Regions from separate parts of the Brevibacillus sp. YAE8 genome, predicted to be linked through region 3. Evidence: riboswitches for the same ligand, from Rfam matches in the RefSeq annotation. Region 3 holds a riboswitch; each other region holds the start of a gene.

Region 1 (10,557 bases), on a different contig from region 3:
CGGCTTTCTTCCGCAAGTGGGCTTTTTCGCTGGCTCCGGCATAAGAATGGTACGGATGGCCCTTTTTGTGTCCCGAATCGGGGGCGACACAAAAAAGCGGCAAAAACCAGCATGCTCACCATGAAGAGAGGTGCCCGCATGGAACCGAAAGCATTCATCGAGCTGGTGGCAGGCTCCGCCAGGCAAACTTTTCTCAATTACCATATCTTCCCTTCGATCACCATTGCGCAAGCCATCCTGGAATCGGGATGGGGGCAAAAAGTCCCGCAAGACCCAGTTACAGGCCGCTCCTCGTACAATTTGTTCGGGATCAAAGGCACAGGCCCGGCCGGTTCCGTCACCATCACAAGCAAGGAGGTGGAGAATGGGCAGACCGTGTCCCGCCAGTCTACGTTCAAAGCGTACTACAGCTATCAGCAGTCGATTGACGATCACGCCCAGTTTCTGCTCAAGCCTACCTACAAAAAAGTGCTGACGGCATCCACACCGCAGGAGGCTGCCCAGGCTCTGTCAAAAGCCGGCTATGCCACAGACCCGCAATACGCCGACAAGCTGATCCGCCTGATCCAGACGTACAACCTGACGGCCTACGATCAGTTCGCGCCAGAGGAGCCGTCACCGTATCCGCCCTGGAAGCTTGATCTGGGCAAACGCGCGCTTCGCGAGGGGCTTATCACCTCGCCAGAGTGGCTCAGCAAGCTGGACGAACCGATGCCTGTATGGGCCGTCCTCGCTGTCGCCCTGCGCCTGCTCGACAAACAGCGCGAAGCACCATAACGTTATCGTATGCGAAAACAAAAGCCCCGTTCCAGCACAGGCGAACCTGGGCTAAGCGGGGCTCTTTCCTTATGAAAAAAACAGGTACTGCATCATAGAGAGCTTCGCGCGAGCTTTCGCCCGGAAGCCAGATCAAATGAGCACGATGATTCAAATCATTTGAGATCTTGACAGCGAATAGAACCTTCCGTCCACCATCCGAATGCCCAGGTCTACGCAATATTCCAATCCTTGCGTCACTCCGTACAAAATCCATTCGGAAGAACGATGGTTGATATCAAAATCAGTGTAAAGGTCTGTGCCATCATTGCGGATCTCTTTGCGGTCAGTCACGTCAAAAAGGCGCAGGACAAACGGCAGCTCGGCAAAAGGTATCGCAAATTTCTTCTCCACTTCCTGCTCGAACTCCTTCGTCATACTCCACTCCGCCTGAATCGAATGCTCATCTTTCCAGGCGATGTGGATACTCGGGCCTTCTACATCCGTGGACGATCGCGGGGGATTTGTCTCCATTTGCTCCCATCGTTCCTTTCTTTCATGTACTTGCTTTCAACATGTATATTGGTTTTTTCAGTCTATTATACCATGTGACCTAGCCAAGTGGGAACGTATCAGGAGCATTTAATTTATCGTCCTACCGTAAACGTGTTTTCGCCTACGACTACGTAGGAATTAAACTTCTCGGACTTCATCTGCACCTGGACCTTGTAATTTCCATACGCCTCCAGCTTTGTCGATACAAACGGCTCGGAGAAGTAGAAGCTGTTCGCATTTTGCGTGGAGTACTTCCACTCTTTGCCTTTGCTCACTTCCTTGCCGTCCGGTCCAATCAGGACGAGCTGCATCCGCAAGTCTTTGGCGACAGGCGCTTCGTCTACCTCGACGAATACGTTGAAAGTGCGCGGTACGTTTTTGTCGCTGTAGCCTTTGACCGGGTTGCTGAAGACGATATTTTTATTGCGCGTCTGCTGAATTCCTTCAATGACGATGATGTTTACGTTAGGCTTGACTACCTGCAGCTTGCCCGTGCGCGAATCGTAATCAACAAACCCGCCAAGCTTGTTGACCAAGGCCTCAACCGAATCGGCCTTGGAAGCAGGCATATCGCTTGAAATCGTTTCCGTGCCTAAAAAAACGCGCAACGCACCTTCTCCCAAAGCGGCGGTACTCCCAACTCCCGCTACAGTCAGCGCCAACAAGGCCGATAACCATGCTTTTTTCATGTCATAATCCTCCTGTATGTGTGCGCGGCAGCGCTTGATTTTCCGGAATTGCTTCTCCCTATTTTATACGTGGAAGACAGCAAATAGTTGTGGTCCGAAGACAAGTTTTTTCAACAGTATCCACAGAATCCACAGGCGCGGGACATCCAGGAAGAAAGACTTATACACAATCTCGAAAAGAAAATACGCAGGACTCTTGACAAAAAACATCCCCAATCTCTCACCAAACCTTTTTTCGCATACAAAAAAGAGCGGCCAGCTTCGCCGCTCTTTTTTTGCTGCCTGTCTCGCGCTAATTTTGTTCCGACAGCCACGTAAAATATCGGGAGACCAAGCGGATCGCGACTTCGATCGCGTCCTCGCTCGGCTCGATTTTGGAATGGTGCAGCCCGTACGGAGTATGGACGCCCAGCCAGAACAAAAAGCCCGGAATCTCCTGCAGGAAGTAGCCAAAATCTTCTCCGGTCATCGCTTCCTTGCAGGCAATCAGCGTCACGTCTTCGCCCTGCTCGCGCACCCAGTCCATAAAGGCCGTCGTCAGCTTTTCCTCGTTGTACACTTGGCAATACCCTACTCCGTAGTCGATGGACGCCGTACAGTCGAAGCCCGCCTCGATGCCTTTGACGAGCGCTTCAATCCGCGCTTTGACAAGCGCCATGGACTCGGTCGAGAACGTGCGAATCGTCCCTTCCAGCCGCGCCTTTTCCGCAATGATGTTTTGCTTGGTGCCGCCCTCAAGCTTGCCGATGGTCACGACAGCGGAATCGAGCGGGTCGACGTTACGTGCCACAATCGTCTGGAGCTGTGTGATGAGATGGCTGCCTGCGACCACCATGTCGTTTGCTTTGTGCGGAAAAGCTGCGTGCCCGCCTTTTCCGACCAAATCAATGTACAGCTCGGACGTGTTGGCAAACAAAATGCCCGGCTTGGTGGCAATATAGCCGACGGGATACTCCGGCGCGATGTGCAGCGCAAAAATGCAATCCGGCCGCCAGGAAGCAAACTCCTCGCTCTCCATCATCGGCTGAGCGCCGCCTGGGCCCTCTTCTGCGGGCTGAAACAGGAACAGCAGGTCATCTGCAATCGGCTGCTCCACAAAATGCGTCACAAGCCCGAGCGCGATAGCCATGTGCATGTCGTGTCCGCACGCGTGCATGTAGCCTTCGTGCAGCGAGCGAAACGGATACGACGTCTCTTCTGCAATCGGCAAGCCGTCCATGTCCGTGCGCCAGGCGATCGTGCGCTTTGGATTCGTCCCCGCGATCCGGACCAAAATCCCGGTGCGCCACGTCTTGATCTGCATGCGCTCCTGCGGGAGACGCTCCAAGTAATCGAGCAAATACTTTTGCGTCTTCACCTCGGCAAAGCCCGGCTCCGGAATTTGGTGCAGGTCGCGCCGAATCTGGGTAAACAGCGATGTCGCCATCGTTTACGCCTCCCCTTTGGCCCCGTGCCGCACAGCGAGTTCCGCTGCAAAGCTGTCCAGGAAAAGGTCGACGTCTTCTTTGGTCAAGGTGAGCGGCGGCAGCAGACGCACGATTGTCTTTTGCGTCACGTCCACGAGAATGCCGCGATCAAGCAATGCCTGCTGCAAACGGCTGACCTCTTCCGGTGCGGCGCTGAGCGGGATGCCGACCATCATGCCTTTGCCGCGGAGCGCCTGCAACTGTTCCGGGAGACGCGCGCGCAGCGATTCGAGGCCCGCCCACAAGTACGCGATCACTTCGTCCACGCTTGCCGCAAAAGCAGGATCGAGCAGCTCATCCAGCACCACGTTGCCGAGAGCCGCCGAAAGCGGCGACGGCGCAAAGGTCGTCCCGTGGTCGCCCGGCTTGAACTGGTTCATCAGCTTCGTTCCGGCAATCACGCCACCGAGCGGAAGCCCTCCGCCTACGCCTTTGGCAAACAAGATCAAATCCGGCGTCACGCCTGCGTGCTGGTAGGCAAACAGCTTACCAGTGCGTCCCATGCCTGTCTGGATTTCGTCCATGGCAAACAGCATGCCTTCCTCCTGGCAAATCGCCGCCACTTCGCGCAAAAACGGCTCCGACAGCGGCACGACCCCTCCAGAGCCGAGCACAGGCTCCATCAGGACAGCGGCCGGCTTCGCGTCGCGGCAAATCGCCCGCAAGCCGTCCGCATCTTCAGGGTCTAGCTCGTACACCGGAAAGTCCGGCTGCGGAAAATCCTGATACACATGGGCCTGTCTGGTCAGCCGCACCGCGCCCAATGTTCTGCCGTGAAAGCTGTTGCGGAGCACGACAATCCCTTCGCGCCCGGCCCCTTCTGCCTTCGTCCATTTGTGGATCATTTTGATCGCGGCTTCGGTCGCTTCCGCACCGGAATTTGTGAAAAACACTTTTCCCGGGATCGTCTGCTCCACCAGCCGCTGGGCCAACCGGATTGCCGGCTGGTTCAAAAATACGTTGGAAATGTGCAGGAAGCGCTCGCCCTGTTCGCGCAGCGCCTGGACGATCCGCGGATGGGAGTGGCCGAGCACATTGACGGCCAGCCCCGTAAACAAATCCAAATACTTTTTGCCCGCTGTGTCGTACAGGTAGTTGCCTTCCCCTTTTTCGATCGCGATCGGCAAGCGTTTGTAGGAAGAGACGATGTATTGTTCATCAAGCGTACGCCAGTCCATGTGAGCTCTCTCCCCTACAGTTGACGTAGCTCCTGCTTGATCTCCGTCTTGGAGCGAGTTTTGTCGTCGATCTGTTTAATCACGCGCGCTGGTGTACCAGCCACCACAACGTATGGCGGCACGTCTTCAATGACGACCGCGCCCGCTGCCACAACCGCGCCTTTTCCTACGCGCACGCCTTCCAGAACCACGGCGTTGGCACCGATTACGACGTCATCTTCCACTACGACTGGCTGCGCGGAAGGCGGCTCGATGACGCCTGCGATGACAGAACCAGCGCCGATATGGCAGTTTTTCCCGATCGTTCCGCGGCCGCCGACGACGACGTTCATGTCGATCATCGTGCCTTCGCCAATCACAGCACCGATGTTGATCGTAGCGCCCATCATGATGACTGCGTTGTTGCCGATCGTCACCTGGTCGCGGATAATCGCGCCTGGCTCGATGCGCGCCTGGATTCCTTTTGTGTCGAGCAACGGAATCGCCGAATTGCGGCGGTCGCTTTCTACTACGTAGTCTTCGATTTTGTCCGCGTTCGCAGCCAGAACCGGCTCGATTTCTTTCCATTCGCCAAACACAACGCCAGTCGTGCCTGTAATGAACGTCTTGGAGCTGGCACCGAAGTCAATGCCCTCCAGATTGCCTTTCACGTATAGTTTCACTGGTGTTTTCTTCTCGCTTTTTTGAATAAACGCGATAATTTCATTGGCATCCATCATGTTCACTGGTACATCCTCCTTTTAATAAAAAGCGTGCCTGTCAACGAGAGCGAACCGCTCCCCTGACTAAAAAAAGCAATGAGTGCATTCGCTATCTCATTGCTTTCCATACTGCCCAAGCAAATCGTAAATAGCGCTCCACAAACAGGCGATTGCCTTTTGTGACAGGATGCTCATTGTTCACGAATCACCCCAGCCGCTGCTATCCGAGGGGAACAGCAACAGCTTCGGCGCTTTAGCCTTTCCCTCTCTTCCCGCCCCCTGGCAGATTACGAAAAGATGTACTCATCTTCGGCGCACCTCTATTTAGACTTCCAATATTATAATTTCATTTTACTCTACCAAAATCAATCACTTGTGGCAACAGCTTTATGGAAAGAAAAATAACTGTTGACAACGAGAATCATTTTCATTATTTTATTTGTGTGAGAATGATTTTCATTATCTTATTTGGAGGGTTTACTTCTTATGAGCCGCATTTTGATGGTGTACGCAAGCATGACAGGAAACACGCAGGAAGTTGCTGAAGCAATTGCCGAAGGGATTCGTTCCACCGGAAAAGACCTGGAGATAAAAGAAGTCATGGATGCCACTGCCAAGGAACTGGAAGACTACGATGCCATTTTGCTCGGTGCCTATACATGGGGCGACGGCGATCTGCCAGACGAGTGCCTGGACTTTTACGAAGAGATGGACGATATTGATTTGAGCGGCAAAAAAGTCGCGGCTTTCGGTTCCTGCGACTCCGCTTACGAGCATGTGGGCGCTGCTGTAGATATTTTGCTGAAAAAAGCGAGCGAGCGCGGAGCGGAAACTCCACTCGAAGGTCTGAAAATCGAGCTGTCTCCTAACGCAAAAGAAGTAGAGATTTGCAAACAGTTTGGCGTTTCCTTCTCCGAGCTGCTCGGCTAAGACTAGCGCCGGAAAAGAAGTTGTCCAAAAAAATCCTTTTCAAGCAAGAGCTGTCATGATACAATGTCGATCCATCTTTTCTCAAGAAGGAGGATTGATATCATGACGTTACATACGCATACGGTCTACTTGCGACCACTGCAAGCAAATGACGCAGCCGAGCTTCTGAAGCTTCGGCTGCGTAATCATGCCTTCCTGCAACCGTTCGAGCCGCTCCGCTCCGCCGCCTTCCTGACGCTGAGCGGTCAGGAGGCGCAAATTGCGCAAGCGGAGCAAGACTTTGCAGCAGGGACCGCCTTCGCCTTTGGCGTGTTTTTGCGCGACACGGACGAAATGATCGGCCGCGTCGCTCTGTCAAACGTCGTGCGCGGCGCCTGGCAAAACGCGACCATCGGCTACTTCATGGATGAAGCCTGCAACGGCAAAGGCTACACCACTGCGGCCGTACGGCTTGCGCTCGCGTACGCCTTCCAGGAAGCCGGGCTGCACCGGGTACAGGCCGCTGTCATGCCCCGCAATACTCCCTCCATCCGCGTGTTGGAGAAAAACGGCTTTCGCCACGAAGGGTTGTCCTTGCGCTATTTGCAAATCAACGGCGTGTGGGAAGATCACCTCCTATTTGCGATCACGGCAGAGGACTGGAGCTAATCATTCCTCTTTGTTTTGCTCCACGCGCAATCGCTCCAGGATTCGCCGCTTGCGGTACAGCATTCGCCCCGCTTCGGCGACATCCTGGACGGTTGAGCGATTCAAGTACGCCCCGAACAGGATGCCTGCAATCGGCACCATCTGAAACAGCTTTTTCCAGCCAAAATTTTCCGTGTACGTCACCACGACTTCCCGCCAGCCCTGCAATTGTGCCATGACGTCTTTTTGCGCAGCAGGCTCGTCAAAGCGCGACAGCTCAGCCAGTATCGCCTTTTTGCCGACGATATCGGAAGAAGCGAACTGCAGGCATTTGACCACGAATAGCCGCTCCCGCTTGTCCTCCGGGCGATAGCCGTAGCATAGCGCCATTTCTTGCAGCACTTTCAGCGACGTGCCGAGCAGCAACGGAATATCAATCGCTAGCGTAAAAATGCCGCCGATGCCTGTCGTTGCGCCCTGTACCGTGGCAAAGGTCGCGCGCGATTCTTTCAGCTCGCGGGCAATCTCATCCATGAGGACGAGCGGTGCCCCTGCGACTTCTGCGGTCTGCGGAATGCCCGCGCCATCCCTTTTCAAGCGGGGAGCGAACTTGCTGTAAATCGCCGTATCCTGAACGAGATACGTTCCCCCTGTTTCCAGAAACGCGGCCATCTCGTCCACGGCTGTCCCCAGCTTTTCCCGGACGAAATTCGGCGTCATTTTATCGAGAAAAACGAACGGAAGCCTGCCGAGCTTTTCCCAGAACCACAAATCGTTCTGGTCGCGCTCCCATGCCTCCACCTCTTCCAATGCCTGCTGCAAAACCTGTCTCGACTCCATCTGCCGCAATCCCTCCCGGATCATTGCTTCTATGTTTCTTTGCCGCGCTTCCATTGGCATTGGTTGCGAAGCAGCGATTTGATATGCGCCCGCAGCTCCTCTGCCTGGGAAAAACGCGCAAATTCCTCACTGTCTGTTACGATTCCCAGCTTCAAATGTTTCACTTGTCCGTTTTCGACGCAAAAGCCGAACGCTTGCAGAATCGCAATCTGTTCATCCGTCATCTTGCTTGCTCCCCACCTTTGCAAAAACCCCCTTGCCACATGCAAGGGGGTCATCTGTTTATTTGACCTCTACGGTTAAGGTCATCGTTTGATTTCGTTCCGATTCACCCAGCTCTTTGTCGTATTTCTTGTATTTTTGCACGACCGAGCAAGTTTTATTGCGGAATGTGTTCGTTACTTTAACTGTGTAGACGCCAGGCTTGTTCTCGTTGTCTGCGATGATCGCTTTCAAATCGAGCGATTCATCGCCCTCGTCCACGTATTCCTCGTCCGTGTTCGGCTTCAGGCTTGCAATCTCTTTTCCTTCATAGAACACCTGAATCGCGTTTGCCGAGGAAAGGGTTGCTCCGATGTACTCCTGGCGGGTGCCGATTGGCGTTTCGCCGTACGTCCAGACGAGATTCGGCATGTAGTAGGTGATCGTGTCCTTGCCGCTTCCGTCTTTCAGCTTTTTGTTCCCGATCCGCTTCGCATACGTAGACGTCAGCCGAAGCTCGCTCAAGCTGTCCAGTTCCGCCGCCGAGCTGACTCTGACGGTTTGCCCGTCGCGATATTCGTTGCCGCGACTGTTTTTCAAAAGAATCGGCCCTGGCGAGGGTGCCAGTCCTGCTTCATTTTTGGCGCAAACAGGGGCGGACGGGATCGGACGGGTGTCCTCTACGACCTGAATGTAGCCGCACCACGACTGACGCGGCTCGCGCTTGCTGTAATAGTTGACCTTGTAGCGGCCCGGCTTAAAGCTGGACAGCAGCAAAGCGGTATGGTCCCAGTTCAGCTTGGATTCATCCACGACGACGTTATCGACTGCCCAAAAGCCCGGCCCCTCGTCATCCGAAGCTTCACTGCCCTGCTCCACGTGCTCGGCAGCCGTCGCCAGCCAGATGACGTGCACCGGATTTTGGTAGAGCTTCACGGTGACATCGGACGAGTACAAGTTTTCCCGCTCTACCATCAACGAAGACTGCGCATTTTGCTGCATCAGCACATCCATCGTCGCTGTAGCGCTGGCAGAATCGCAGGAGTTCGGCGCACCGGGCACCTGAATTTTCACTTCCGTTGTCGAGCCTCCCCACAGATCGTCGGTGTTGGCGGCCTGATTCGGCTCAAAGGTGACGGACATGGTCATTCCCGCCATCATTTCCGGAATCACGACCTCGAAGTGCTGGGAGTCGGTCAAGGTTTGGCCTGTTCCGTTCACCGACCAGCGACCGGCAACCGGCGAATACAGTTGCACGACGCCTGGGGCCGCCGGAGCAGTCACTTGCTGTCCTTGGGCGAGCTTTTGGCCGTTCGCATCCGTTCCCATGTACAGCTCTGCCATTCCGATCCGAATGTGCGTCATCCAGGCGCTCAGGCTGCTGTCATCGGGCGTAAACACCAGATCGTAATTGCCAGTCGGCAGCGTGCCTGTCGCGAAGATTTTGGCCGGCACGGATCGGAGCTCCGCATTTGTCGTTTTGTTAATCAGCTTCCACGTTCCCGGAACCGTACTGGCAAAGCTGGTCGAGCCCATCATGCCAAAAATCGCGGTCTGGCTACCCGATGGAATCGCTGCACCTGTCGGCTTCTCCCCTTCGAAGATGCTCGGGTAGTTTTGCGCCTCTACTTGAAAGCGCACGTGCACGGTGCTTTTTTGCCCCTTGGCATCGGTTACAAGAAACGTGAGGATGTGCGGTCCGGGAGACAATTTGGCGGCAGGAATCGAGAAGCGGGGCACCTGCCAGCGGAACGTGCTTTGCGAGGACTGCTGCTCGACCTGGTATTCCGGCAGCTCCACTCCATCGAGCAACACTTCGCTTCGATTGAGATTCGTGCCGCTCCCATATGTCGTTTGCACAAGATCGATATCAAGAGCGGTTTCAGGCGGGAGGATAAACTCGTCGTTTTTCACCCAGTTCCATCCGCCGGAGTCCTGGCCTGCTACCTGATAGTCATTGAAGATAATCATATTGTGAACAGGCTGCGAAACGGGCTTGGATACTTGGCTGTTTTTTTTCATCGATGCTGTAGCCCCTGCTCCCATGGCTGGCGGAGCCGATACGCCCGACAAGAAAGTGCCGGTTGCCAGACACACAAGAAGTGCTTTTACAACCCATTTTTTCACGAAATGTCCTCTACCTTTCTTTCATTGCTCGTGTTGCCACTCGTCTTTCTTCGACAAAAAGAGCGCAATCTCCTGTGTAGCTTGAAAATATTTCATCGGGATTCGATATAGGCAATTCCTATTTAGTTCATAACTTTTATAGGATTGATTTATACCACGCAAGCTGGTAAAACAAGAACAAAGGGGTGAGCCAGGTGAGTACTACGAATCAATGGAACGCGAAGCTGTACGACGACAAGATGAATTTTGTTTCTGCTTATGGCAAAGGAGTTGTAGAGTGGCTGTCGCCGCTGCCGGGAGAGCGCATTCTCGATCTGGGCTGCGGAACAGGGGATTTGAGCGCACAGTTGGCGCAAGCAGGCGCAAACGTAACGGGCATTGACTTTTCGGCCAGCATGATTGCAGCAGCCAGACAAAAATACCCGCAAGTCGCCTTTTTCGTCGCGGACGCCCACGCTTACCAATCCGCGGAAACGTATGACGCTGT
Region 2 (10,557 bases), on a different contig from region 3:
GCCGATCATGGCCACGTCCGGATTTTGCGCCCGCACCTTGTCGCTGCCGAAGTACGAGTCGTTCCCCGCTGCCGCCACGACGATGACGCCGTTGTCCACCGCCTTTTTCACGGCCATTTGCTCGACGTTCGACTCGTCCACATAACCGGCGGAGGAGCCGAGGCTGAGGTTGATGACATCGGCTTTTTTGGCGATCGAATCGTTAATCGCAAACAAGATCGACTCGCTCAAGCCTGGCACTTCCCCCTGGTAGTTGGAAAATACTTTTTGGCTCATGATTTGCGATTCCGGCGCGACTCCTTTGACTTTGCCGTTGGCGGCAATGATCCCGGCGACATGGATGCCGTGCTGCGATTCGGCTACGTCCTCGGTCGTCTGATTGCGGTCTGCCCAGTTGAAGCCCGGAATTACTTTTTGCGGCGAGCCTGACTTCTGCACAGCCAGCCGCTTGTCGTGCGGCGGCGGCAAATCAGGATGCCGCGGGTTTACGCCTGTATCAATGACCGAGATGAGCATTCCTTCTCCTTTAACCCCTGCCTCCCGCCAGGCGCGGTTCGCTTCGATCATCTCCAGCGTAGAGGCTTGTGCGCTGACAGCCTGTTCGCCCAGGACGACATGCTCGGAACGCTGCCACTCGTTGGCCCGCTCAGCGCGGACATGATTTCCGGCCTCGCCCGGCGCGTGGCTTGTATGTGATTGCTCCTTCATTTCCGCCAAATCGTGCATGACCACACTGCGCAAGCTGATGGCGTCGCCGTATGCAAAGACATCCGCGCGTGTATGGCCCACTGTCGTTACGGGAAGCAAAACCAACACTAACCCTAAGCTCATCACCTGTTTTTTCATCGTTTGCCCCCTTGTTGGAAGTACACCCATTATGTATCAGTTTTCACTGGGAGCCGCTCGGGTATTCTCGTCTTTTGCCCTAAGGTTGACAAAACAGGTGAATCAGCCTATATTTAATACCGTTAAATATTTCCTGTCCGAAATGTATTGTTATTAAGCTGCAAGGAGCTGAAACCAGCATGTCCTCCCCTTCCCCCGAGTCCATTGACCGCCTGCAAGAAGCTTTTCGCACCATCATGCGCACGTTGGGGACGCATATGGCCGAGCCTGTTCCCGGATTGACAGGTCCGCAATTTTACATCCTTCATCAATTGGAGCAACGCCAAAGATGTACCGTCGGCGAACTGGCCGATTCGATGATGGTCAAGCCCAGCGCGATTACCGCGATGATCGACCGGCTGGACAAGCACGGCTACGTCAGCCGGGAGCGCGATGAGGAAGATCGGCGCGTCGTCCATATCAGTCTGCTGGAAGCCGGAAAACACATTTTGGCCCAGGCGAAGCAGACGCGGCTGGAAACGCTCCGGCAACTGTTTTCCCACCTCACCGAAGAAGAGTGGGAGCAGTTCGTTCGCATGTTCGAAAAACTGGCAGTCGCCGCTGTCGCTGACGCAAGAAAAAAAGGCGTGCATTCCGGTTAAACCGGCGCACGCCTTTTTCTTTTGCCAAACGATTAGGAGAAGAAGAATTTCTTCACCGCATGTTTGGTCGTTTCTTTGTTCATGTGAGCAATCGAGGTCGTGAGCGGGATGCCTTTTGGACAAGCTTGCACGCAGTTTTGCGAGTTACCGCAATCGCCGATACCGCCGTCTTCCATCAGAGCTTCCAGACGCTCATGCTTGTTCATCATACCAGTTGGATGCTGGTTGAACAGGCGAACTTGGGAAATCGCAAACGGTCCAATGAACTCGGACTTCGCGTTCACGTTCGGGCAAGCCTCCAAGCATACCCCGCACGTCATGCACTTGGACAGCTCGTACGCCCATTGACGCTCTACTTCCGGCATGCGCGGACCTGGTCCCAGATCATGCGTACCATCGATTGGAATCCATGCTTTTACACGTTTCAACGCATCGAACATGCGGCTACGGTCAATCGACAAGTCGCGTTGTACAGGGAACGTGCTCATTGGCTCCAGACGAATTGGCTGTTCCAGTTTATCGATCAGCGCCGAGCAAGCCTGGCGCGGTCTTCCGTTGATGACCATCGAGCACGCGCCGCATACTTCTTCCAAGCAGTTCGATTCCCAGTTGACCGGAGAAGTTTTTTGGCCTTGCGCGTTGAGCGGATTGCGTTGAATCTCCATCAGCGCACCAATGACGTTCATACCAGGACGGTACGGGATTTTGAACTCTTCCTTGTATGGAGTGCTGTCAGGGCTGTCTTGGCGAGTAATAATCAGGTGAATCAATTTTTCTGCCATGATCCGTTTCCTCCTCTCTTAATGCTTCTTGTCAGACGTATAGTCACGTTTCCGTGGCGGGATCAACGAAACATCGATGTCTTCGTAGTAGATTTCTGGCGCGGTTGTTTCCGGATTGAACTTCGCCATAGTTGTCTTCATGAAGTTCTCGTCATCACGCTCAGGGAATTCCGGTTTGTAGTGAGCGCCGCGGCTCTCGTTACGCATGAGCGCACCGATTGTGATCGCACGGGAGAGGACGAGCATGTTCCACAAGTGACGAGTGAAGGAAGCACCTGCGTTGCTCCATTTGCTTGTATCGTTGATGTTGATTTTTTTGTAGCGCTCCATCAACTCTTGAATCTTTTCATCTGTTTTTTGCAGACGGTCGTTGTAACGAACTACCGTTACGTTGTCTGTCATCCACTCACCCAGCTCCTTGTGGATCAGGTAAGCATTTTCCGTTCCGTCCATTTTCAAAATGCTGTCGTATTTCGCCTGTTCTTTGCTCGTGTAGCTGTCAAAGAGAGTAGAAGACAGATCATCCGAAGATTGATTCAAGCCTTTGATGTACTCGATCGCTTTTGGACCGGCAACCATACCGCCGTAGATCGCGGACAACAGGGAGTTTGCACCCAAACGGTTCGCGCCGTGCTGGGAGTAATCGCACTCACCCGCTGCAAACAGACCAGGGATGTTGGTCATTTGGTTGTAGTCTACCCACATTCCGCCCATGGAGTAGTGAACGGCAGGGAAAATCTTCATCGGCACTTTGCGCGGGTCATCCCCTACGAATTTTTCGTAAATCTCGATAATACCGCCCAGTTTTACATCCAGCTCTTTCGGATCTTTGTGGGACAGATCGAGGTACACCATGTTTTCGCCGTTGACGCCCAGTTTCATGTCTACGCAGACAGAGAAGATTTCGCGAGTCGCAATATCACGCGGTACCAGGTTTCCGTAGGCAGGATATTTTTCCTCCAGGAAGTACCAAGGCTTACCGTCTTTGTACGTCCATACGCGACCGCCCTCACCGCGCGCGGATTCAGACATCAGACGCAGCTTGTCGTCGCCCGGAATCGCAGTCGGGTGAATCTGGATCATCTCACCGTTGGCGTAGATTACGCCTTGCTGGTAAGCGGCAGACGCTGCTGTACCTGTGTTGATGATCGAGTTGGTCGATTTACCGAAGATGATACCAGGGCCGCCTGTTGCCAAAATAACGGCATCTGCACGGAAGGATTGAATTTCACCGGAACGCATGTTTTGCGCGGTAATCCCGCGACAGGTTCCTGTCTCGTCCAAAACGGCTCCGAGGAAATCCCAATATTCGTACTTGGTAACCAGACCTTCTGCTTCGTAGCGGCGTACTTGCTCGTCCAGCGCGTACAGCAGTTGTTGTCCGGTTGTCGCACCTGCAAACGCAGTACGGTGATGTTTTGTTCCCCCGAAACGGCGGAAGTCCAACAGACCTTCTGGTGTGCGGTTGAACATGACGCCCATCCGGTCAAGCATATAGATAATTCCAGGTGCTGCATCGCACATTGCTTTTACTGGTGGTTGGTTTGCCAAGAAGTCTCCACCGTAAACTGTATCGTCGAAGTGCTCCCATGTGGAGTCGCCTTCCCCTTTGGTATTTACCGCACCGTTGATACCGCCCTGTGCACAAACAGAGTGGGAACGTTTTACCGGAACCAGGGAGAACAACTGAACGGGAACGCCTTTTTCTGCAGCTTTGATAGTAGCCATCAAGCCGGCCAATCCACCACCGACAATGATAAGTTTACCTTTTGCCATGATTTAGTCCCCCTATCCCTACAGAATGAAAGCCGACATCGCACGCAATCCGATGAAGGTTACAACTACGAATACGACCATAGTGAAGTATGTTGCAATTCGTTGGGAACGTGGTCCAACCGTAATTCCCCAGTGAACCAGGAACGACCAGAGTCCGTTGGAGAAGTGGAAAACCGTGCTGATAATCCCGATTGTGTAGAATACGATCATTGCTGGGCTGCTGAAAATGTTTGCGACCATGTCGAAGTCAACATGTGCACCCAATGCCTTCTGAATGCGAGTTTCCCATACGTGCCAAACAATGAAAATGAGGGTAATGATACCTGTTACCCGTTGCCACAGAAACATGTGGTTTCTGAAGTAACCGAAGTTCCCTACGTTTTGTTTCGCTTGGAACGCGATGTAGAGACCGTAAACAGCGTGAAACAGGATCGGGATGTAGATGAAGACAAATTCAACTACAAGCAGAAGTGGAACGTTTTCAATCAGACCTACCGTCTGGTTGAAAGCTTCGGCTCCACGGGTCGCCTGGTAGTTGGCTGTCAAGTGGAACAGCAGGAAGAGCCCGATCGGAAACAAACCAAGAAGTGAGTGCAGCTTGTGACTGAGAAAGCTATGGCCTTTCGCCATACAATGGTCCCCCTTTCAGTGTATGTAGCGCTCTTTTATGGACCTTTCTCCCATATCCTAACCCATTGCCTGACCCATTAGACATGCCAAAAAACCGTTAGCTCTCTCCACGCCTAACTTTGTCGGAATGTGTCAAAATACGAAAAAAAGTTGGGCAAAACTTTGACCAAATCCAATTGTACTCTTGTCGACACATAGCGTCAAGACAATCAGTAGACTAAATACATTGATAGAATAACTTTGTTTAGTTTCACTATTTTTTCTCTTAATCGGTCATGAAGCAAGCCTCCCTCTCATAATCTAGTACAGACAGGAGGGAAGCGAGATGAAAGATACCGATCAGTTGGCAGCCCTGTTGCCGCCCCACACGATTCCGGTGGCCGAACGCATGCACATGCCCTATCTCGGCTACCATCTGCTCCGCGAAACATTGACGAACGCCTTATTGGGAGACAGCGAAAGCCCGATATTGTACTGGCTGGGCAAAGACATCGGCCGGAAAATTCCGGTTCAGTCTTCCACGGGCCCGATTCTCCCTTTTATCCGCCTTGGGCTGGGACAGCTCGATCTCGTGGAAGAAACGGCAGACGCGATCGTCTACAAGCTCTCGCACACTATCTACAACTACCAAACGCCCGAGCGGCTCAGCCGCGCCTTGTCACTGGAAGCCGGAATCATCGCCGGCAGCATCGAGCAGTGGAAGGGCAAGGACACGTCCGCACAACTGGAGATCGAAAGCTCGTCCCGCATTCTTATCAAGGTGCGGACGCAAAAATAAACAAGCCGTTCGCCTTTGTGCGGGATACTGCCATACTTTTGTCATTGCAAAAGGCAGCGGGAACCCGCACTCGCGAATCATTCAAAAAGATGCCCCCTCTGCCAGCGGGCGAGGGAGCATTTGCTTCTTATAAGCCGTGCACGACTGCTGTTTCCGCCACATCAAGTCCGTATGCCGTATGCAGGCTGCGAACGGCAAGCTCGGTTTGGCCAGCAGGAATAACGCAGGACACTTTGATGTCCGACGTCGAAACCATTTTAATAGAAATTTCTTTTTCAGCCAAAACGCGGAACATCTCAGCGGCAACCCCCGGATTGTTCACCATGCCGGAGCCGACGATGGACACTTTGGTCAAGTTTTGCTCGAAGTCGACTTTTTCGAAGCCCAGCTCCGCTTTGTTGTTTTCCAGCGTATCCAGCGCCTTTTTCAAGTCATCTGCCGCGACCGTAAACGAAATGTTCGTGACAGCGGCATCGTAGGAGCTTTGAATGATGATGTCGACGTTCACCTGGTTGTCTGCGAGTGTATTGAACAGGCGGGAAAGAGTCCCCACCTTTGCAGGCATCCCGACAACCGTAACTTTGGCGATATCTTCGTCATGCGCGACTCCACTTACTACTCTTCCTGTTTCCATGTTGGCAACCTCCTCAACGTACGTACCCTCTTCGGCAGTAAAGCTGGAGCGGACCACCAGCCGTACCTTGTATTTTTTCGCAGCCTCCACCGAACGCGGATGCAGGACGCCTGCGCCGAGATTGGCAAGCTCCAGCATTTCATCATACGAGATCGTATTCAGCTTGCTTGCTGCCGGCACCATGCGTGGGTCGGCCGTGTAAACGCCAGAAACGTCTGTAAAAATCTCGCATTTGTCAGCATTCAGGCTGGCTGCCAGCGTAACCGCCGATGTATCCGATCCACCGCGGCCGAGCGTTGTAATTTCTCCTTCGTCGCTAAGACCTTGGAACCCTGCCACAATCACGACGCGGCCTCGACCGAGCTCCGCCTGAATGCGCTGTGGATCAATTTGCTTGATCCGCGCCCGGCCGTGGATCGCTTCTGTCGTCACTCCGGCCTGCCAGCCAGTCAAAGAAATGGCATCGTAGCCTTTGGAATGCAAGGCCATCGCGAGCAATGCGATCGATACTTGCTCCCCCGTGGTCAGCAGCATATCCATTTCACGCTCGGAAGGGTAGGCGCTGATCTGTTTGGCCATATCTACCAGGACGTCGGTAGATTTGCCCATCGCAGACACGACGACTACCAGGTCATGCCCTTCTTCTTTGTAGCTGATAATTCGGTCCGCAACTCGTAAAATTCGCTCAATAGTCCCTACAGAGGTGCCTCCGTATTTCTGCACGATCAACCCCATGCGGCTTCTCTCCCTTTTCTCATATCCAATGTTTGTAGAATGTATCGTTTTCTCTCGTTTTATTAGCTTGTTTTCGCTTGTTCGTTTATGGAAAATTTTACCTGTCACTTTATAAAAAAGGCACCGACAAGGAATAAGTACCTGCCGCTGCCTACTGTTTCGACATACCGGTTCCTCCCTCCCAATACACGCGGACAATGCAGCACATGACAGGACAACACCTATCACCGCTCACATTGACACACCGTGAGATAGCACTCCATCTGACGCCGGTTAAGAGCCAGATGACAGTCCTGCACTTGTTCAATGCAGACCCAGCATGGAGAACTACGGGTTTTCCTCCACACTTCGGCGAATTCCCCTTTCCCGCTCCCTTCACAGATACCCGATCTCAGGGTGGTACTCTTGGTTTTCGCGCCTCTACCTCACTTCATAAGGGAAGTGAGGCTAACTATTCTGTTTGAAACGCATTATATCACGGGAATCCGAACGGTTCAATTGCTTTTTGAAAAAAACGTTACGATTCCAGCTTGCGCAAATGGGCGATAATCTGCTTCGCCAGCTTGTCGCCGATCCCCAACTGCCGGAAATCCTCCACCGTCGCCTCGCGCATTTTTTTCAGCGAGCCAAAATGGGTAAACAACAGCTTGCGCCGCTTTTCGCCGATGCCCGGTATTTCGTCGAGCTGGGAGGAGAGCATCGTCTTCGTCCGGGATTGTCGGTGAAACGTAATCGCAAACCGGTGCACCTCGTCCTGAATGCGCTGCAGCAAGTAAAACTCGTAGCTGTCCCGCTTCAGATTCACCGGCTCCGGCGGATCGCCGTACATCAACTGCGCGGTTTTGTGCTTTTCGTCTTTGGCCAGGCCGCAGACCGGGATGTACAGCCCCAGCTCGTTTTCCAGCACGTCCATGGCGGCGCTGATCTGCCCTTTGCCCCCGTCGATGACGATCAGATCGGGCAGCGGCTGGTTTTCCTTCAGCAAGCGCGAATACCGTCTGCGGATTACCTCGCGCATGGAGCCGTAATCGTCCGGCCCTTCGACTGTCTTGATCTTGAACTTGCGGTATTCCTTTTTGTCCGGACGGCCGTCCGTAAAGACAATCATCGCCGACACAGGCTCGGTTCCTTGGATGTTGGAGTTGTCGAACGCCTCGATCCGGTGCGGGACGCCGATCCCCAGCACATGCCCCAGGTTGTGCACCGCCTGAACGGTCCGCGCGTCGTCCTTGGACATCAGGGCGAACTTTTCCTGCAGGGCGATCCGCGCGTTTTCACAAGCCATCTGTACCAGCTCGCGCTTTTTGCTGCGCTTGGGCGTCAACACCTTGACTCCCAGCCATTCACTCAACAGCTCCGGCTCGCTTTCCTCCGGCAGCAAAATTTCTTTGGGCAGCGCGTTTTGCTTGTCGTAGTAAAACTGGGTGACGTACGACATGAAGTCCTCGCTCTCGTTTCCGTAGTAAGGGAAGGAGGTCGTCTGCCGCTCGATCATCTTGCCCTGGCGCATGTAAAAAATTTGAATGCACATCCAGCCTTTTTCCACGGCAAAGCCGATAATGTCGCGGTCAACCGTATCGGTGAACGTAATTTTCTGCTTCTCCATCACCGCTTCGATGCTCTTGATCTGATCGCGGAACTCCTTGGCCCGCTCAAACTCCATCGCCTCTGCGGCCTGGAGCATTTTTTCCGTGAGCTGCTGCTTCATCTGCTCGTGTCCGCCGTCGAGGAAGCGGCTGATCTCATCTACCAGTCGCTGGTTTTCTTCAGCCGAAACCTCGTACACACAGGGGGCGAGACATTGGCCCAAATGGTAGTACAAACATACCTGCTTGGGCATGTTGCGGCATTTGCGCAAAGGATAGAGCCGGTCGAGCAGCTTTTTCACCTCGGACGCGTCGCCTGCATTCGGGTACGGCCCGAAGTATTTCGCCTTGTCTTTCAGCACCTTGCGGGTAATTTCCAGCCGCGGCTGCGCTTCGTTCGTAATTTTGATGTACGGGTAGGTTTTGTCGTCGCGAAGCATGACGTTATAGCGCGGGTCGTGCTTTTTGATGAGGTTGCACTCCAGCAATAACGCCTCGATCGCAGACGACACCACGATATACTCAAAGTCCGCGATCTCGCTGACCAGAAGCTGCGTCTTCCCGTTATGGCTTCCGGTGAAGTACGAGCGCACGCGGTTTTTCAGCACCTTGGCTTTTCCGACGTATATAATTTCCCCGTTTGCATTTTTCATCAGGTAGCAGCCGGGCTTTTCTGGCAGCACAGCCAGCTTGTCTTTCAAGGTACGGTTCATGGCTGCACCTCCTTTTTCCTTTTAACGGCTTTCGCTTTAGCGTTTTTTCATGACGGGCTGTTCCAGGACGTACAGCTCATCCTCCAGGGCGTTCATCCGCTCCAGCAACAGCTTGCGGCTGTCCTGTACGCCCTGGTTATAGTAAAACGGCCCGAGCTCTCTGGAAAAGAAGGCGATCAGCTCTTCCGTCTCCAGGTTGCCCAGCTCCTCGCCGTGTTCTGCGTGAAAATACCGTTGCACTTGCAACACGAGATATTCCGTTTGCTCTCTCGTCAGTTTGGTTGGCATCCGCATCTGGCTTCCTTCCATGGTTTTCCTCTGATAAGAATATACGTTCTACTCCCATAGTACCACGGATCGGGCAGCAAAAAAACTGCCGCTTCGATCTGAAAGCGACAGTTTTCCTCTGACAGCCAGCTTTTAATGCTTGCGTCCGCCTAAGTACGCTTCTTTGACGCGCTCATCGTTCAACAGCGCGTCAGCCGCCCCGTCGAGAACAATCTGGCCGGCTTCCAGCACATAGCCGTAATCGGCGATTTTCAGTGCCTGCTTGACGTTTTGCTCGACGATCAGCACCGTCGTGCCTTCCGCATTAATCTGCTTGATGACTTTGAAAATGTCTGCCACCACAATCGGGGCCAGTCCCATGGACGGCTCGTCCAAAAGCAGCAGCTTGGGGCGCGACATCAAAGCTCTGGCAATCGCCAGCATTTGCTGCTGCCCGCCAGACATCGTACCGCCCAACTGGGTCAGCCGTTCTTTCAAAATCGGAAACCAGGTCATCATTTTTTCCATGTCGTCCTTGATGCCTTGGGTGTCGTTGCGTTGGAAAGCGCCCATTTCGAGGTTTTCCAGCACGGTCATTTTGCCGAGGATCGCCCGCCCTTCCGGCACGAGCGCCAGTCCGCTTTTCACGATCTGGTGCGGCTTTTTGCCGTCCATGCGCTCCCCGCAAAACGTAATGCTGCCTGCCTCCGGCTTTAGTTGGCCGGCGATCGTGCGCATCGTCGTCGTTTTGCCTGCTCCGTTGGCGCCGATGAGAGAGACGATCTTTCCTTCCGGCACTTCCAGCGTAATGCCGCGAATCGCCTTGATTTGACCGTAGGAGGTCGAAAGGTTTTGTACGTGCAGCATGCTATTCTTCCTCCTTGCCCAAGTATGCCTCGATCACATCGGGGTTGTTTTGTACCTCTTCCGGCGTTCCGTCCGCAATTTTCACGCCGAAATTGATGCAGACGACTTTCTCGCACAAGTTCATGACCAGCCCCATGTCGTGCTCGACCAGCAAGACGGTCGTGCCGTCATCGCGAATTTTGCGCACCAGTTCCATCAGCGCTTTCGTCTCTGTCTCGATCATCCCGGCAGCAGGCTCGTCCAAAAGCAATAGCTTCGGCTCGGTCGCGAGCGCCCTGGCGATTTCCAGACGGCGCTGCTGC
Region 3 (10,557 bases):
GCGCCATTCTCGATCCGGGCGACGAGGTGCTGGTAGTAGAGCCGTGCTACGTCTCCTACGAGCCGGTGATTCGTCTGGCAGGCGGCGTGCCGAAGTTTTTGAAAACGACGATGGAGAACCAGTTCAAGCTGACGCCGCAGGAGCTTGAGGCCAACATCTCCGAACGCACGAAGGCGATCATCTTCTGCTATCCGAACAACCCGACAGGGGGCACGATGACGGCGGATGAGTGGAAAACGCTTTTGCCGATCATCGAAAAGCACGACCTCTTGGTGATCTCCGACGAGATTTACGCCGAGCTGACTTACGGACGCATGCACGACAGCATCGCCGCCCTGCCCGGGATGAAGGAGCGGACGATTTTGATTTCCGGCTTCTCCAAGGCGTTTGCCATGACTGGCTGGCGTCTCGGGTACGTGTGCGCGACGCCTGACCTCTTGGCGGGCATGCTGAAAATTCACCAGTACACGATGCTGTGTGCGCCGACGATGGCACAGATGGCGGCGCTCGAAGCTTTGCGCCATGGCCGCGCCGATATGGAGCGGATGATCGAGAGCTACCGCCAGCGCCGCAACTACGTGGTCGACGGCTTCCGCCAGATCGGGCTTGCGTGCCATGAGCCGGACGGAGCGTTCTACGCCTTCCCTTCTGTGGCGGCGACAGGACTTAGCTCGGCTGAGTTCGCGGAAAAGCTGCTGCTGGAGGAAAGAGTGGCAGTCGTGCCGGGGGACGTGTTCGGCGAGAGCGGGCAAGGACACATTCGCTGCTCGTACGCGACGTCCATGGAACAGTTGAAAAAGGCGCTGGAGCGGATGGAGCGGATGATGGGCAAACTGTCGTAGCTCGCCCGGTGCATGAAGACATAAGCGAAACGAGAACGAAAAACGGCAATCCGAGCGTCTAACGGGACGGTCAGGATTGTCGTTTTTTTTCGCAGACCACAAGATAGGGGAACCCACCTATACGATGAACGCGCTGCAACCAGTATGATTAGGCTTGGCTCAGGAGGAAAACACGGGGGCCAAAGTGACACTTGTTCGCCCCCTCTCTGGCTCTGTAACGTAAAATACGTACAAGGGCAGACAAGAAAATGACCTGGAATCCAAGCTGCGTGGAGGACCTACGATGGATCAAAATCGCTTGTTTTTTGAACGGCACGGAAACGATGGATTAGGGATGGAAGGCGGCTATTTGAGGCAGATTTTCGACCACTTGCAGGACGGGATTATCCTCATGAACGAAGAGCGGAAAATTTTGCTGATGAATCCGTCCGCAGAGAGGATTACCGGCTGGAAATTGGGCGAAAAGGTTCCGTACTGTTCTTATTGCCAAACGAGAAAGCTGGAGCCGGGCGAAGAACGCTGCTATTTGATGGCGAAACGGGAAATTCCCTATTTCCTCTCGTCGATGCCCACCTATGAAGGCCGATACGTTGACATGGAGATGAGCACGGCGATCATCTACGAGAATGGCGAACAGCGCAAGCAGGAAATTCTTTTGGTGCTGAAAGACTTGACGGCCAAGCGAAAAGAAGAAGAGGCCAGAATCTCCAAGCTCGTGTTGCAAAAAACGTTGGAGGCGCAGGAGAGCGAGCACAAACGACTGGCTCAGGAGCTGCACGACGGCGTGGGCCAATTTGTATCGCGTTGACGAGGAAGCAATTGTGGCCTTGTTTGCCTTGTTGGAGAAGCTGCCGAAGCTGGTCAAATATGTAAACGCGATCGAACAGGTCGCTGATTTCCTGGAAAGCGTCGGCCAAGACAAACAGTCTCAGCAGTATTTGCTCGACGGAGTGAAAGCGTACATCACGCCTGTCGCTGCCCAGATGGAAAACGGCGTAGCCGTCCTCCGCGAAGCAAAAGAGCGAGCGGAGCGCAGGCACGAAACGGTTTCCGTTTTCACCCTGCTGCGCCTGATGAAAGATCCTGCCGTGCAAAAGGCGCTGCGCTTTGCCCAATCGCTGTTGGAAGTGCTCGCCGAAAAAAATCGGAAATCTTGAAGAAAAGGGAGGATGTTTCCATGCTGTTGCGTTACTTTTACGATGAAAAGCTGGCCCACGCATCTTATCTGGTGGGCTGCCAAAAAACGGGCGAAGCGATCGTGATTGATCCGGGCCGCAATCTGCAGCCGTACTTCCAGGTCGCGCAAGCGGAAGGCGTGTCGATCGTCGCCGCCACAGAAACCCATATTCATGCAGACTTTGTCTCCGGCGTCCGCGAGTTGGGCGTCGCCCATCAAGCGAAGCTGTACCTGTCCGACGAAGGCGATGCGGACTGGAAATACCAGTATGCCGATGGGCTCAATCATCAATTGTTGCGGGACGGCGACCGCTTCGCCATCGGCAACCTGTTTTTTCAGGTGATGCACACCCCCGGCCATACGCCGGAGAGCATTTCCTTCCTGCTGACAGACCGCGGCGGAAACGCAGACCGTCCGATCGGGATTTTTACGGGCGACTTCGTCTTTGTGGGCGATATTGGCCGCCCTGATTTGCTGGAAAAAGCAGCAGGAGTCGCGGGAACGGCCGATGCGGGAGCGAGAGCGATGTTCAAGTCTCTGCTGAAGTTCAAGCAGCTTCCCGATTACTTGCAAGTCTGGCCGGCCCATGGCGCAGGCAGCGCGTGCGGCAAGGCGTTAGGGGCGGTCCCTTCATCGACGGTCGGCTACGAAAAGATGTTCAACTGGGCGATGCAGTACACCGATGAGGAGGAATTTGTCCATGCTCTGCTCGACGGTCAGCCGGAGCCGCCGAAATACTTCGCTGTGATGAAGCACGTCAACAAAGTCGGACCTGCCCTGTTGCGCGACCTGCCTGCGGTAACGGAAGAAACGGAGGCGGAAAAGCTGAAACGGTGGCTGGCGGAAGGACAGCAGGTCGTCGATACGCGTTCTGCCCGGGCGTTTGCGCAAGGACATGTAGCGGGAACGGTCAACATTCCGTTTAACAAAGCCTTTCCCAACTGGGCAGGCTGGCTCGTCGACTACAACCGTCCCGTGTACTTTTTGACCAATCCAGGCGAGCTGGACGAGTTGCTGCAGGCGCTTCGCTCCGTAGGAATCGACAATGCAGCAGGAGTGATGGACGTGAACCGGATTTTGCCGGAAGGCGTCTTTGAACTCGAATCGTACGCGGAAATCACCCCGCTGGAAGCAGCGAAACAGGTAGAAAGCGGAGAAGTACACGTCGTGGACGTGCGCAATTTGACTGAATGGCAGGAAGGACACATTCCAAACGCACAGCACATCATGCTGGGAACATTGCCTGGAAGGCTGGATGAGATACCAGAAGACAAGCCGATCCTCGTGCAATGCCGCTCCGGGGCGCGCTCTGCCATCGGTGCCAGCATCCTGCAGGCAAACGGCTTCAAGCAGGTGCTGAACTTGAGCGGCGGCTTTGTCCAGTGGCAAAAAGACGGATTGGAGAGCGTATGACGTTCAGCCTTGCTCTCACCCTGTTTTTGATCGGCTTTGCGGGGTCGTTCATCTCCGGGCTTGTCGGAATCGGCGGCTCGATCATCAAGTACCCGATGCTCCTCTACATTCCAGCGGCACTCGGACTGGCTGCCTACACGGCCCACGAAGTTTCCGGAATCAGTGCTGTGCAAGTGTTTTTTGCCACCTTATCCGCGGTCTGGGCTTTGCGAAAAGACAAGCTGATTCATTATCAGCTTGTTTTGTACATGGGCAGCGCGATCGTTGTCGGCAGCCTGGTCGGCGGATATGGGGGCAAATATCTCTCGGCTGACGCCATCAACGTCGTCTATGCTATTTTGGCGACGATTGCCGTACTGATGATGTTTATGCCCAAAAAAGCGATCGACGACAAGGAAATGGCCGACATCGCGTTCCATAAGCCTACGGCCGTAACCTCCGCGCTGATTGTCGGAGCCGCTTCCGGCATTGTCGGAGCGGCGGGCGCATTCATTCTCGTGCCGATTATGCTTGTCGTCCTTAAAATTCCTACGCGAGTTACTATAGCGTCTTCGCTTGCGATCACCTTTCTGTCTTCCATCGGCGCGACGATCGGCAAACTGATGGCGGGAGACGTCTTGTTCTGGCCTTCCCTCATCATGGTAATCGCCAGCGTGTTGGCTGCGCCGCTCGGAACTGCGGTCAGCAAGCGGTTGAACACGAAAAGCCTTCAGGCGATTTTAGCGCTCCTGATTTTGGGCACGACGATCAAAATCTGGACAGACCTCATCATGTGAAAAACGGACAGGTTTTCCGCGAAAGGGGGAACCTGTCCGTTTACGATCATCTGTTGCATCTGGTGTCAGGCAGCCAACGGGCTGTTAGACGAGAAGCGTCGTCGCCAATTGCGTGACCAGCGCCGCCAAAATCATGGAAATGCTCGAAACCGTCCCTGTAATCGGACTAATCTCAAACGCCTTGGACGTTCCGGCTCCATGTGCGCTCGTGCCGAGCAGCACGCCGCGGGCGATATCGTCGGAGATGCGCAAATAGGAGATGATGTACGGCCCGATGATCGAGCCGAGCAGTCCGGTCATCAGGACGAGCACAGCGGTGATCGAAGGGACGCCCCCGATCATTTGCGAGACGTTCATCGCAATCGGCGTCGTGATTGAGCGCGGCAAAAGGCTGTACAGCACCTGCTCGTCTGTGTGCAGCAAAAGGGCGAGTACGGCAGAAGAAACGACGGCCACCGCTGAGCCGGACACTACGCTAATCATGATTTGCGCAGCGTGTTTCTTCAATAAAGAGTAGTGTTTGTACAGCGGCACGGCAAACGCGATGGTCGCGGGCTGAAGCATGTACGCCAGCCATTTGCCGCCTTCATTGTAATCACGGTAAGAAAGATGAGTGCAAAGCAGCAGCACGACCAAAACGATTGGCGTAAACAATAGCGGCGAAAACAAGAGAATCGGTCTGTAGCGGTAAAGCCGCTTGGCGATCAGGTAAAGCGCGATGGTGAATAGAAAGCCGAGCAGTCCGATCATCATGAGCGCGAATGCTCCTTTCGCTTGGAAATGCTTTGGGCGATCAAGCCGCTGCACGCCATGACAAACGCCGTGCCGATGACGATAATCAGGACAATTTGCAGCCCTTCATGCAGCATCAAGCTTTGATACGAGACGATGCCGACAGACGGCGGAATGAAAAACAGTAGCAGCTCGGCCATAAGCCAGGCCGCGCCCGATTCGATCCACTCCAGACGCAGCACTTTTGCCTGGAGCAGCAAAAACACGACAAACATCCCCAAAATGCTGCCGGGGATTTTCCAGCCAAGGACGGAGACGAGCAGGTTCATCAACGCGGACACGATGATGAAAAACGCCACTTGCCCCACGATGATAAGCAGTCTTTTCATGTTGGTCCTCTCCCTTTGTGAAAAGTGTACATCACCTCTTTTCATAGGTAAAATGCATATATGGAATGAGTATCATTCATCATATCTATAGATGAAGCGGAGGGAGCAGCGGGATGGACATTCGCCATTTGCAATATTTTTTGGAGGTAGCCCGCCACAGCAGCTTCACCAAGGCGGCAGAGGCGCTGTACATTACCCAGCCGACGATCAGCAAGATGGTGCGGAACCTGGAAGAAGAAATCGGCGTCGAGCTGTTTGAGCGGGTCGGCAAGCGGATTACGTTGACCGACGCGGGCTGGGTCTTGTTTTCCCAGGCAGAGGTGATGGTGAAGTCGTTTGAAAACATGAAGCTGCATCTCGACGATTTGATGGAGCTGAAGCGGGGGAGAATCCGCATCGGGCTGCCGCCGATGGTAGGGGCGAGCTTTTTTCCGCAAGTGATCGGGAAGTTTTGCGAGCAGTATCCGGGGATCGTGCTGGAGCTGCTGGAGGTCGGCTCCAAAAAAGTCGAGGCGGACGTGGCGTCAGGGATGCTGGACAGCGGCGTTGTTTTGCTGCCGACGAGTGAGGAGCTGTTTGAGTCGTACTCTTTTGTCAACGAACAGATTCGCGTAGTCGTCCACCCTACGCATGCGCTGGCCGGGCGGCAGGAGGTGTCGCTGGCCGAACTGGCAAACGAGCGGTTTTTGCTGTTTCACGAAGATTTTTCCTTGCACAACCGGATCATTGACGAGTGCGTGCGCGTAGGCTTCCACCCGACGGTCATCTACAAAAGCTCGCAGTGGGATTTTCTCTCGGAAATGGTGGCGGCCAACGTAGGGATCACCCTGTTGCCGCAGACGATTTGCCGGGAGCTCGATCCGCGGCGCTTTCACAGCCTCGCGCTGGTCAATCCGACGATCAAATGGCATCTGGGGATGATCTGGCGCAAAAACGCCTATTTGTCGTACGCCACCCGCGAGTGGATTCGCTTTACAAAAGAAATGCTGCCTTCTATAGAAAGAAAGGCTTCATCGCGAGGATGAAGCCTTTCTTTGCGCGGTCGGCCACAGCAGAACGACTGCAGGCTGACGACTGCTTCTTTGATTTATATAAAGGCAGCTTGGCCTTGAAAAGACGCCTGTCAAAGCTGGCGTAAAGCTTGGAAAAAGGAAGGAAAAATGAGATCGAATATTTCGTAACGCGAAATATTAAAGGCCAACCGATTGATTCAAGGTGCTGACAGCGATGTTGTATTGATAGAGAGAATCGGCTGCTTTTGTTTCAGAATCAAACAATTCAGCTTCTGTTTCGATCAGGTCGTTCAGAGATACTTTTTTGTTCGCATAATCGGTGAGTGTGGCGTGATAAGTTTTCCATGCTTCGTCTTTTGCGGCGGTGCTTTCATCTAGCGCTTTTTTTGCTGCGACCGCTTTTTCGTAGGCGTCGCTCACTTCCTGATCGACTTTTTGCTTGAGCTTTTGCAGCAGCAGCTCAGCTTTGCGCAATTCGTTGAGTGCGATTCTTCCTTTGTATGTGCTGATAGCGGCATACTCGGAGGTGTAGTCCACTTTTACCTGGGCAAACGCTCTCTCTGCTTCCGCTTTGACCATGTCAGGGCGTTTTTGGTAGGCGAGAGCTTTGGTTTCTTCCAGCGTTGGCAGCGGGGTATAGGAGAGTTTGCTGGTTTCCAGCAGCCATTGTCTGTCCCTTTTTTCGTTCAGCAATTCATTGAGCTTGGTTAATGCTTGCTTGAAGCTGTTTTCCAGCTCGGACAGCTTTTCTTTCGCAGCGCTGTCCTGGGCCCAGGTTTGGCGTCTGATGCTGTTCTTTTGCAGCTTGATTTTTTCTTCGAGCGCCCGCGCTTCAAAGTACGCTTTTTGTACTTGCATTTGCAAGCTGATTTTCGAAGCGTTATAGGATGCCTCGTCTACGAGCAATGTTTTTTGCGCCTTGGCTGTTTCTTCGTATTTTTTCTTTGCTTCATCCAGAGTATTGATGTCATCTTTCTTGATGGCGGCCTTATCGCGCAGCGTCATGAGGGTTTCGTAGCGGGTGTTGTCATACGTCAGCCGCAGCAGTTCCAGATCAACGTCGTTTTTCAGTGCCTGCTCTACGGCATGGTCGAGGGACAAGGGAACGATTTGGGTCTGTTCCGCTGCTGCGACGAGAGGTTCTTCCGCCAGAGCGAGATGAGCATTGCCTGCCAACAGCGCGGCAACCAGCGTGGTGCTGTAAATGTGCTTGGACAACCTGGATTTCATTATGCTACCTCCTATAAAAAGTAAGAAAATATAATGATAACGATTATCATTATCGAATTTCATGAACAGTATATATTTCCATGCGTTATTCGTCAATACGAAATATGAAAATGTGATAGGAAATATAGTTTGCGCCAAAAAAAAGATTCCCTGCGACGAGGGAATCTTGTAGAGAGTTGTTGCAACGCTATTTTTATTTTTCGTCCATGCTGAGATCGACTTTGTTCAGTGGTACCAGCTTGCTTTTTTTCGTGTATTTGTAAACCAGCCAGACGATCAAAAACAGCGGCAGTCCGATGTAGGAGACGAAAACGCCGTTCCAGTCGATTTCTCCGCCGATGAACGCGGAGTAGTTTTGGCCGATGATGACGATGCAGCAAATGATGAAGGCGAAGATCGGGCCAAACGGGAACAGCTTCGCCCGGTACGGCAAATCGCGCAGATCGCGGCCTTGCGCCAAGTAAGCTTTGCGGAAGCGATAGTGGCTGACGGCGATGCCGAGCCAGGCGATGAAGCCAGACATACCGGAGGCGTTCAGCAGCCACACGTACACTTCGCCATCGCCGAACAGCGAGGACAAAAACGCCAGCGCGCCGATGGCAGCCGTCATGATGAGGGCATTGACGGGGACGCCGTTGCGTGTCACTTTGGCAAACCATTTCGGAGCTTTGCCTTCCTTCGCCAGCACCCACAGCATACGGGTGGAAGCGTACATGCCGGAGTTCCCCGCCGACAGGACGGAAGTGAGAATGACTGCGTTCATTACGGAGGCGGCAAAGGCAAAGCCGGCTTTTTCAAACACGATCGTAAACGGACTGATGGCAATATCGGTAATGTCTCCGCTGATGAGATTCGGATTGTCGTACGGAACGAGCAGCCCGATAATCAGGATCGCGAAAATATAGAACAGCAAGATGCGCCAAAAAATCTGGCGAATCGCTTTCGGGATGTTGCGGGCAGGGTCTTCGCTCTCCCCGGCGGCCACACCGACCAGCTCAGTTCCCTGGAAGGAGAACCCGGCAATCATGAATACCCCAAGGAGGGCCATGAAGCCGCCGTTGAATGGCGCGTCGCCTTTGGTGAAGTTTTGGAAGCCGACTGCTTCGCCGCCCATGATGCCAAAAATCATCAAAACACCGATTATGATAAAGACAATGACGGTCACGACTTTAATCAGGGCAAACCAGTATTCGGATTCGCCGTAGCCTTTGACAGACAACAAGTTCAGAGCAAACATCAGGACGAGGAACAGGGCACTCCACAAGATGGCGGGAGTATCCGGGAACCAGTATTTCATAATCAGCGCCGCAGCGGATAGCTCGACGGCAATCGTAATCGCCCAGTTGTACCAGTAATTCCAGCCCAGCGCGAAGCCGAGGGACGGATCGACGAATTTGGTGGCGTACGTAGAAAACGAGCCGGATACAGGCATGAAGGCAGCCATTTCCCCCAGGCTGGTCATCAAAAAGTAAACCATGATGCTGATGGCGATGTAGGCGACCAAGGCTCCGCCCGGTCCAGCCTCGTGAATCGAGCCTCCGCTCGCCAGGAACAGGCCCGTCCCGATGGAGCCGCCGATGGCGATCATCGTCAGATGGCGGGCTTTCAAACCACGTTGCAGTTGATTCTGTGACATATGCTGCTTGCACGACCTTTCTAAAAATTTGAGAAGGTCGGTCGGAAAAGAAAAAACCGCCAATAGCCAAAAAACGGCACAGGGCGGTATGATCCAATCCCCACCAAGCCTTCACTGAAGATAGCACACCACGTTTGCCCGGCAAGCAAACGTGACAGTTCTGTCCCTTTCGGGTACAGCCCCAGCCCATGCGCACAGAGATACGCCATGAGCTTCGGCGGCTTTTCCCTTTCCTGGAGTCATTGATTTCTTCTGAATCTCGTACAGGATGACATAAAAGCCGCGACCTCTACCCTCACCGTGAATGATGAGGATAACATGTATGAAATTGATTTATTTATCAACTATATAAGATTGACGGTTATTTATCAACGAAAAAAGTTGCGCTGCAAAATATTGGCATGGAGAGGTTTTGCTACAAAAAGGATCGGCGTGCAGGCCAGGAGCCTTGCAACTTGCGGATCTGCACGATTTGCCCTGTGTGAAAAGCGTCGTGCAAAATAATGCTCATCACGCTTTGCCCGGCAGGGATGCTCGGAAGCGGCTGGTCGAACGCTTCGTCTGACAGAGCGACGAGCTTTTCATGAATTTGGCGATGGACGGTTTCCATCCGCTGTACGGTGGCCTGCCAGGCTGCTTCGTCGTCGGGCGCTCCCGAAGGCTGGAACGTGTCGTCGTTCGTCTCGGCGGTATTGATAAATTCCGTGCCGGACAGACGGTGCAGCAACCGTTCCTTGAAGTAAAGCAGGTGGCTGACATTTTCCCAAATCGTGTTCGCCGCCGCGCCTTCCGGCCGCCAGCTTGCTTGCGCAGCCGTTACGCCGGCCAGGGCGTGCTTGAGCGGCGGAAACCAGTCTTCTTTGTCATACGTGCATTCCCATTCGTGAACAAGCAGTTCCATCCGATTCATGTGGTTCCTCCTCGTCTGTCAAACAGATTGGTGAAACGTTATAATGGCAATAAGAAGCAGCTTGTAACCACCTAAATATTTTATGTTGGTTACAGATAGAGAATACCATACACAGGCTGAGCATACAAGAAGCAAAAGAAACGAAAAGCAGATGGGGGAAGAGTGGAGTGAACTGGCTGTGCATTGATTTTTTAAACAGTGATTGGCGCGATTGGCGCGGGTCTGGCCGCAGGGAAAATCGGCTGGCGAAGCAGGAATGGCTGGAGCAGCTTTTGCGGGAATACGCTTTGCACGCCCCATTGCCTATTGATGAGGCGAGTGCAGTGGCGCTGTTGCGTTTGCGCGAATATATGCGCAGTCTGCTGGAGCGGGTCGTGCGCGGGGAAGCGTTGCGGCAGGAGGAACTGGAGGAGCTGAATCAGACGCTCGCGAAGGCGCC

The links. Region 3 has a riboswitch for lysine ahead of AC27IT_RS09155 (amino acid permease). Riboswitches for the same ligand answer to the same signal wherever they lie in the genome.
Region 1: another riboswitch for lysine. It lies ahead of dapD (2,3,4,5-tetrahydropyridine-2,6-dicarboxylate N-acetyltransferase); the one in region 3 lies ahead of AC27IT_RS09155 (amino acid permease).
Region 2: another riboswitch for lysine. It lies ahead of AC27IT_RS04055 (aspartate kinase); the one in region 3 lies ahead of AC27IT_RS09155 (amino acid permease).

Annotation. Positions count from the first base shown of each region.
Region 1 covers NZ_BAAIYG010000005.1:252,461-263,017, forward strand. Annotated here, with positions in the region: gene AC27IT_RS10810 (glycoside hydrolase family 73 protein) at 139-777, shown strand; gene AC27IT_RS10815 (DUF4912 domain-containing protein) at 928-1,290, opposite strand; gene AC27IT_RS10820 (hypothetical protein) at 1,404-2,000, opposite strand; gene AC27IT_RS10825 (N-acetyldiaminopimelate deacetylase) at 2,293-3,426, opposite strand; gene AC27IT_RS10830 (aspartate aminotransferase family protein) at 3,430-4,644, opposite strand; gene dapD (2,3,4,5-tetrahydropyridine-2,6-dicarboxylate N-acetyltransferase) at 4,659-5,369, opposite strand; lysine riboswitch at 5,487-5,676, opposite strand; gene AC27IT_RS10840 (flavodoxin) at 5,832-6,275, shown strand; gene AC27IT_RS10845 (GNAT family N-acetyltransferase) at 6,378-6,923, shown strand; gene AC27IT_RS10850 (EcsC family protein) at 6,924-7,742, opposite strand; gene AC27IT_RS10855 (hypothetical protein) at 7,772-7,966, opposite strand; gene AC27IT_RS10860 (hypothetical protein) at 8,025-9,965, opposite strand; gene AC27IT_RS10865 (class I SAM-dependent methyltransferase) at 10,265-10,557, shown strand, end outside.
Region 2 covers NZ_BAAIYG010000002.1:248,506-259,062, forward strand. Annotated here, with positions in the region: gene AC27IT_RS04025 (S8 family serine peptidase) at 1-846, opposite strand, end outside; gene AC27IT_RS04030 (MarR family winged helix-turn-helix transcriptional regulator) at 1,026-1,487, shown strand; gene sdhB (succinate dehydrogenase iron-sulfur subunit) at 1,520-2,269, opposite strand; gene sdhA (succinate dehydrogenase flavoprotein subunit) at 2,288-4,045, opposite strand; gene AC27IT_RS04045 (succinate dehydrogenase cytochrome b558 subunit) at 4,064-4,675, opposite strand; gene AC27IT_RS04050 (DUF2507 domain-containing protein) at 5,001-5,453, shown strand; gene AC27IT_RS04055 (aspartate kinase) at 5,581-6,822, opposite strand; lysine riboswitch at 7,067-7,253, opposite strand; gene uvrC (excinuclease ABC subunit UvrC) at 7,340-9,121, opposite strand; gene AC27IT_RS04065 (DUF2164 domain-containing protein) at 9,158-9,409, opposite strand; gene AC27IT_RS04070 (ABC transporter ATP-binding protein) at 9,542-10,255, opposite strand; gene AC27IT_RS04075 (ABC transporter ATP-binding protein) at 10,257-10,557, opposite strand, start outside.
Region 3 covers NZ_BAAIYG010000004.1:268,974-279,530, reverse strand. Annotated here, with positions in the region: gene AC27IT_RS09200 (aminotransferase) at 1-842, shown strand, start outside; partial or broken gene AC27IT_RS09195 (PAS domain S-box protein) at 1,126-1,649, shown strand; gene AC27IT_RS09190 (DUF1641 domain-containing protein) at 1,664-1,999, shown strand; gene AC27IT_RS09185 (MBL fold metallo-hydrolase) at 2,020-3,432, shown strand; gene AC27IT_RS09180 (sulfite exporter TauE/SafE family protein) at 3,429-4,208, shown strand; gene AC27IT_RS09175 (LrgB family protein) at 4,293-4,961, opposite strand; gene AC27IT_RS09170 (CidA/LrgA family protein) at 4,958-5,329, opposite strand; gene cidR (cidABC operon transcriptional activator CidR) at 5,443-6,354, shown strand; gene AC27IT_RS09160 (TolC family protein) at 6,520-7,710, opposite strand; gene AC27IT_RS09155 (amino acid permease) at 7,766-9,208, opposite strand; lysine riboswitch at 9,322-9,508, opposite strand; gene AC27IT_RS09150 (DinB family protein) at 9,624-10,118, opposite strand; gene AC27IT_RS09145 (CGNR zinc finger domain-containing protein) at 10,286-10,557, shown strand, end outside.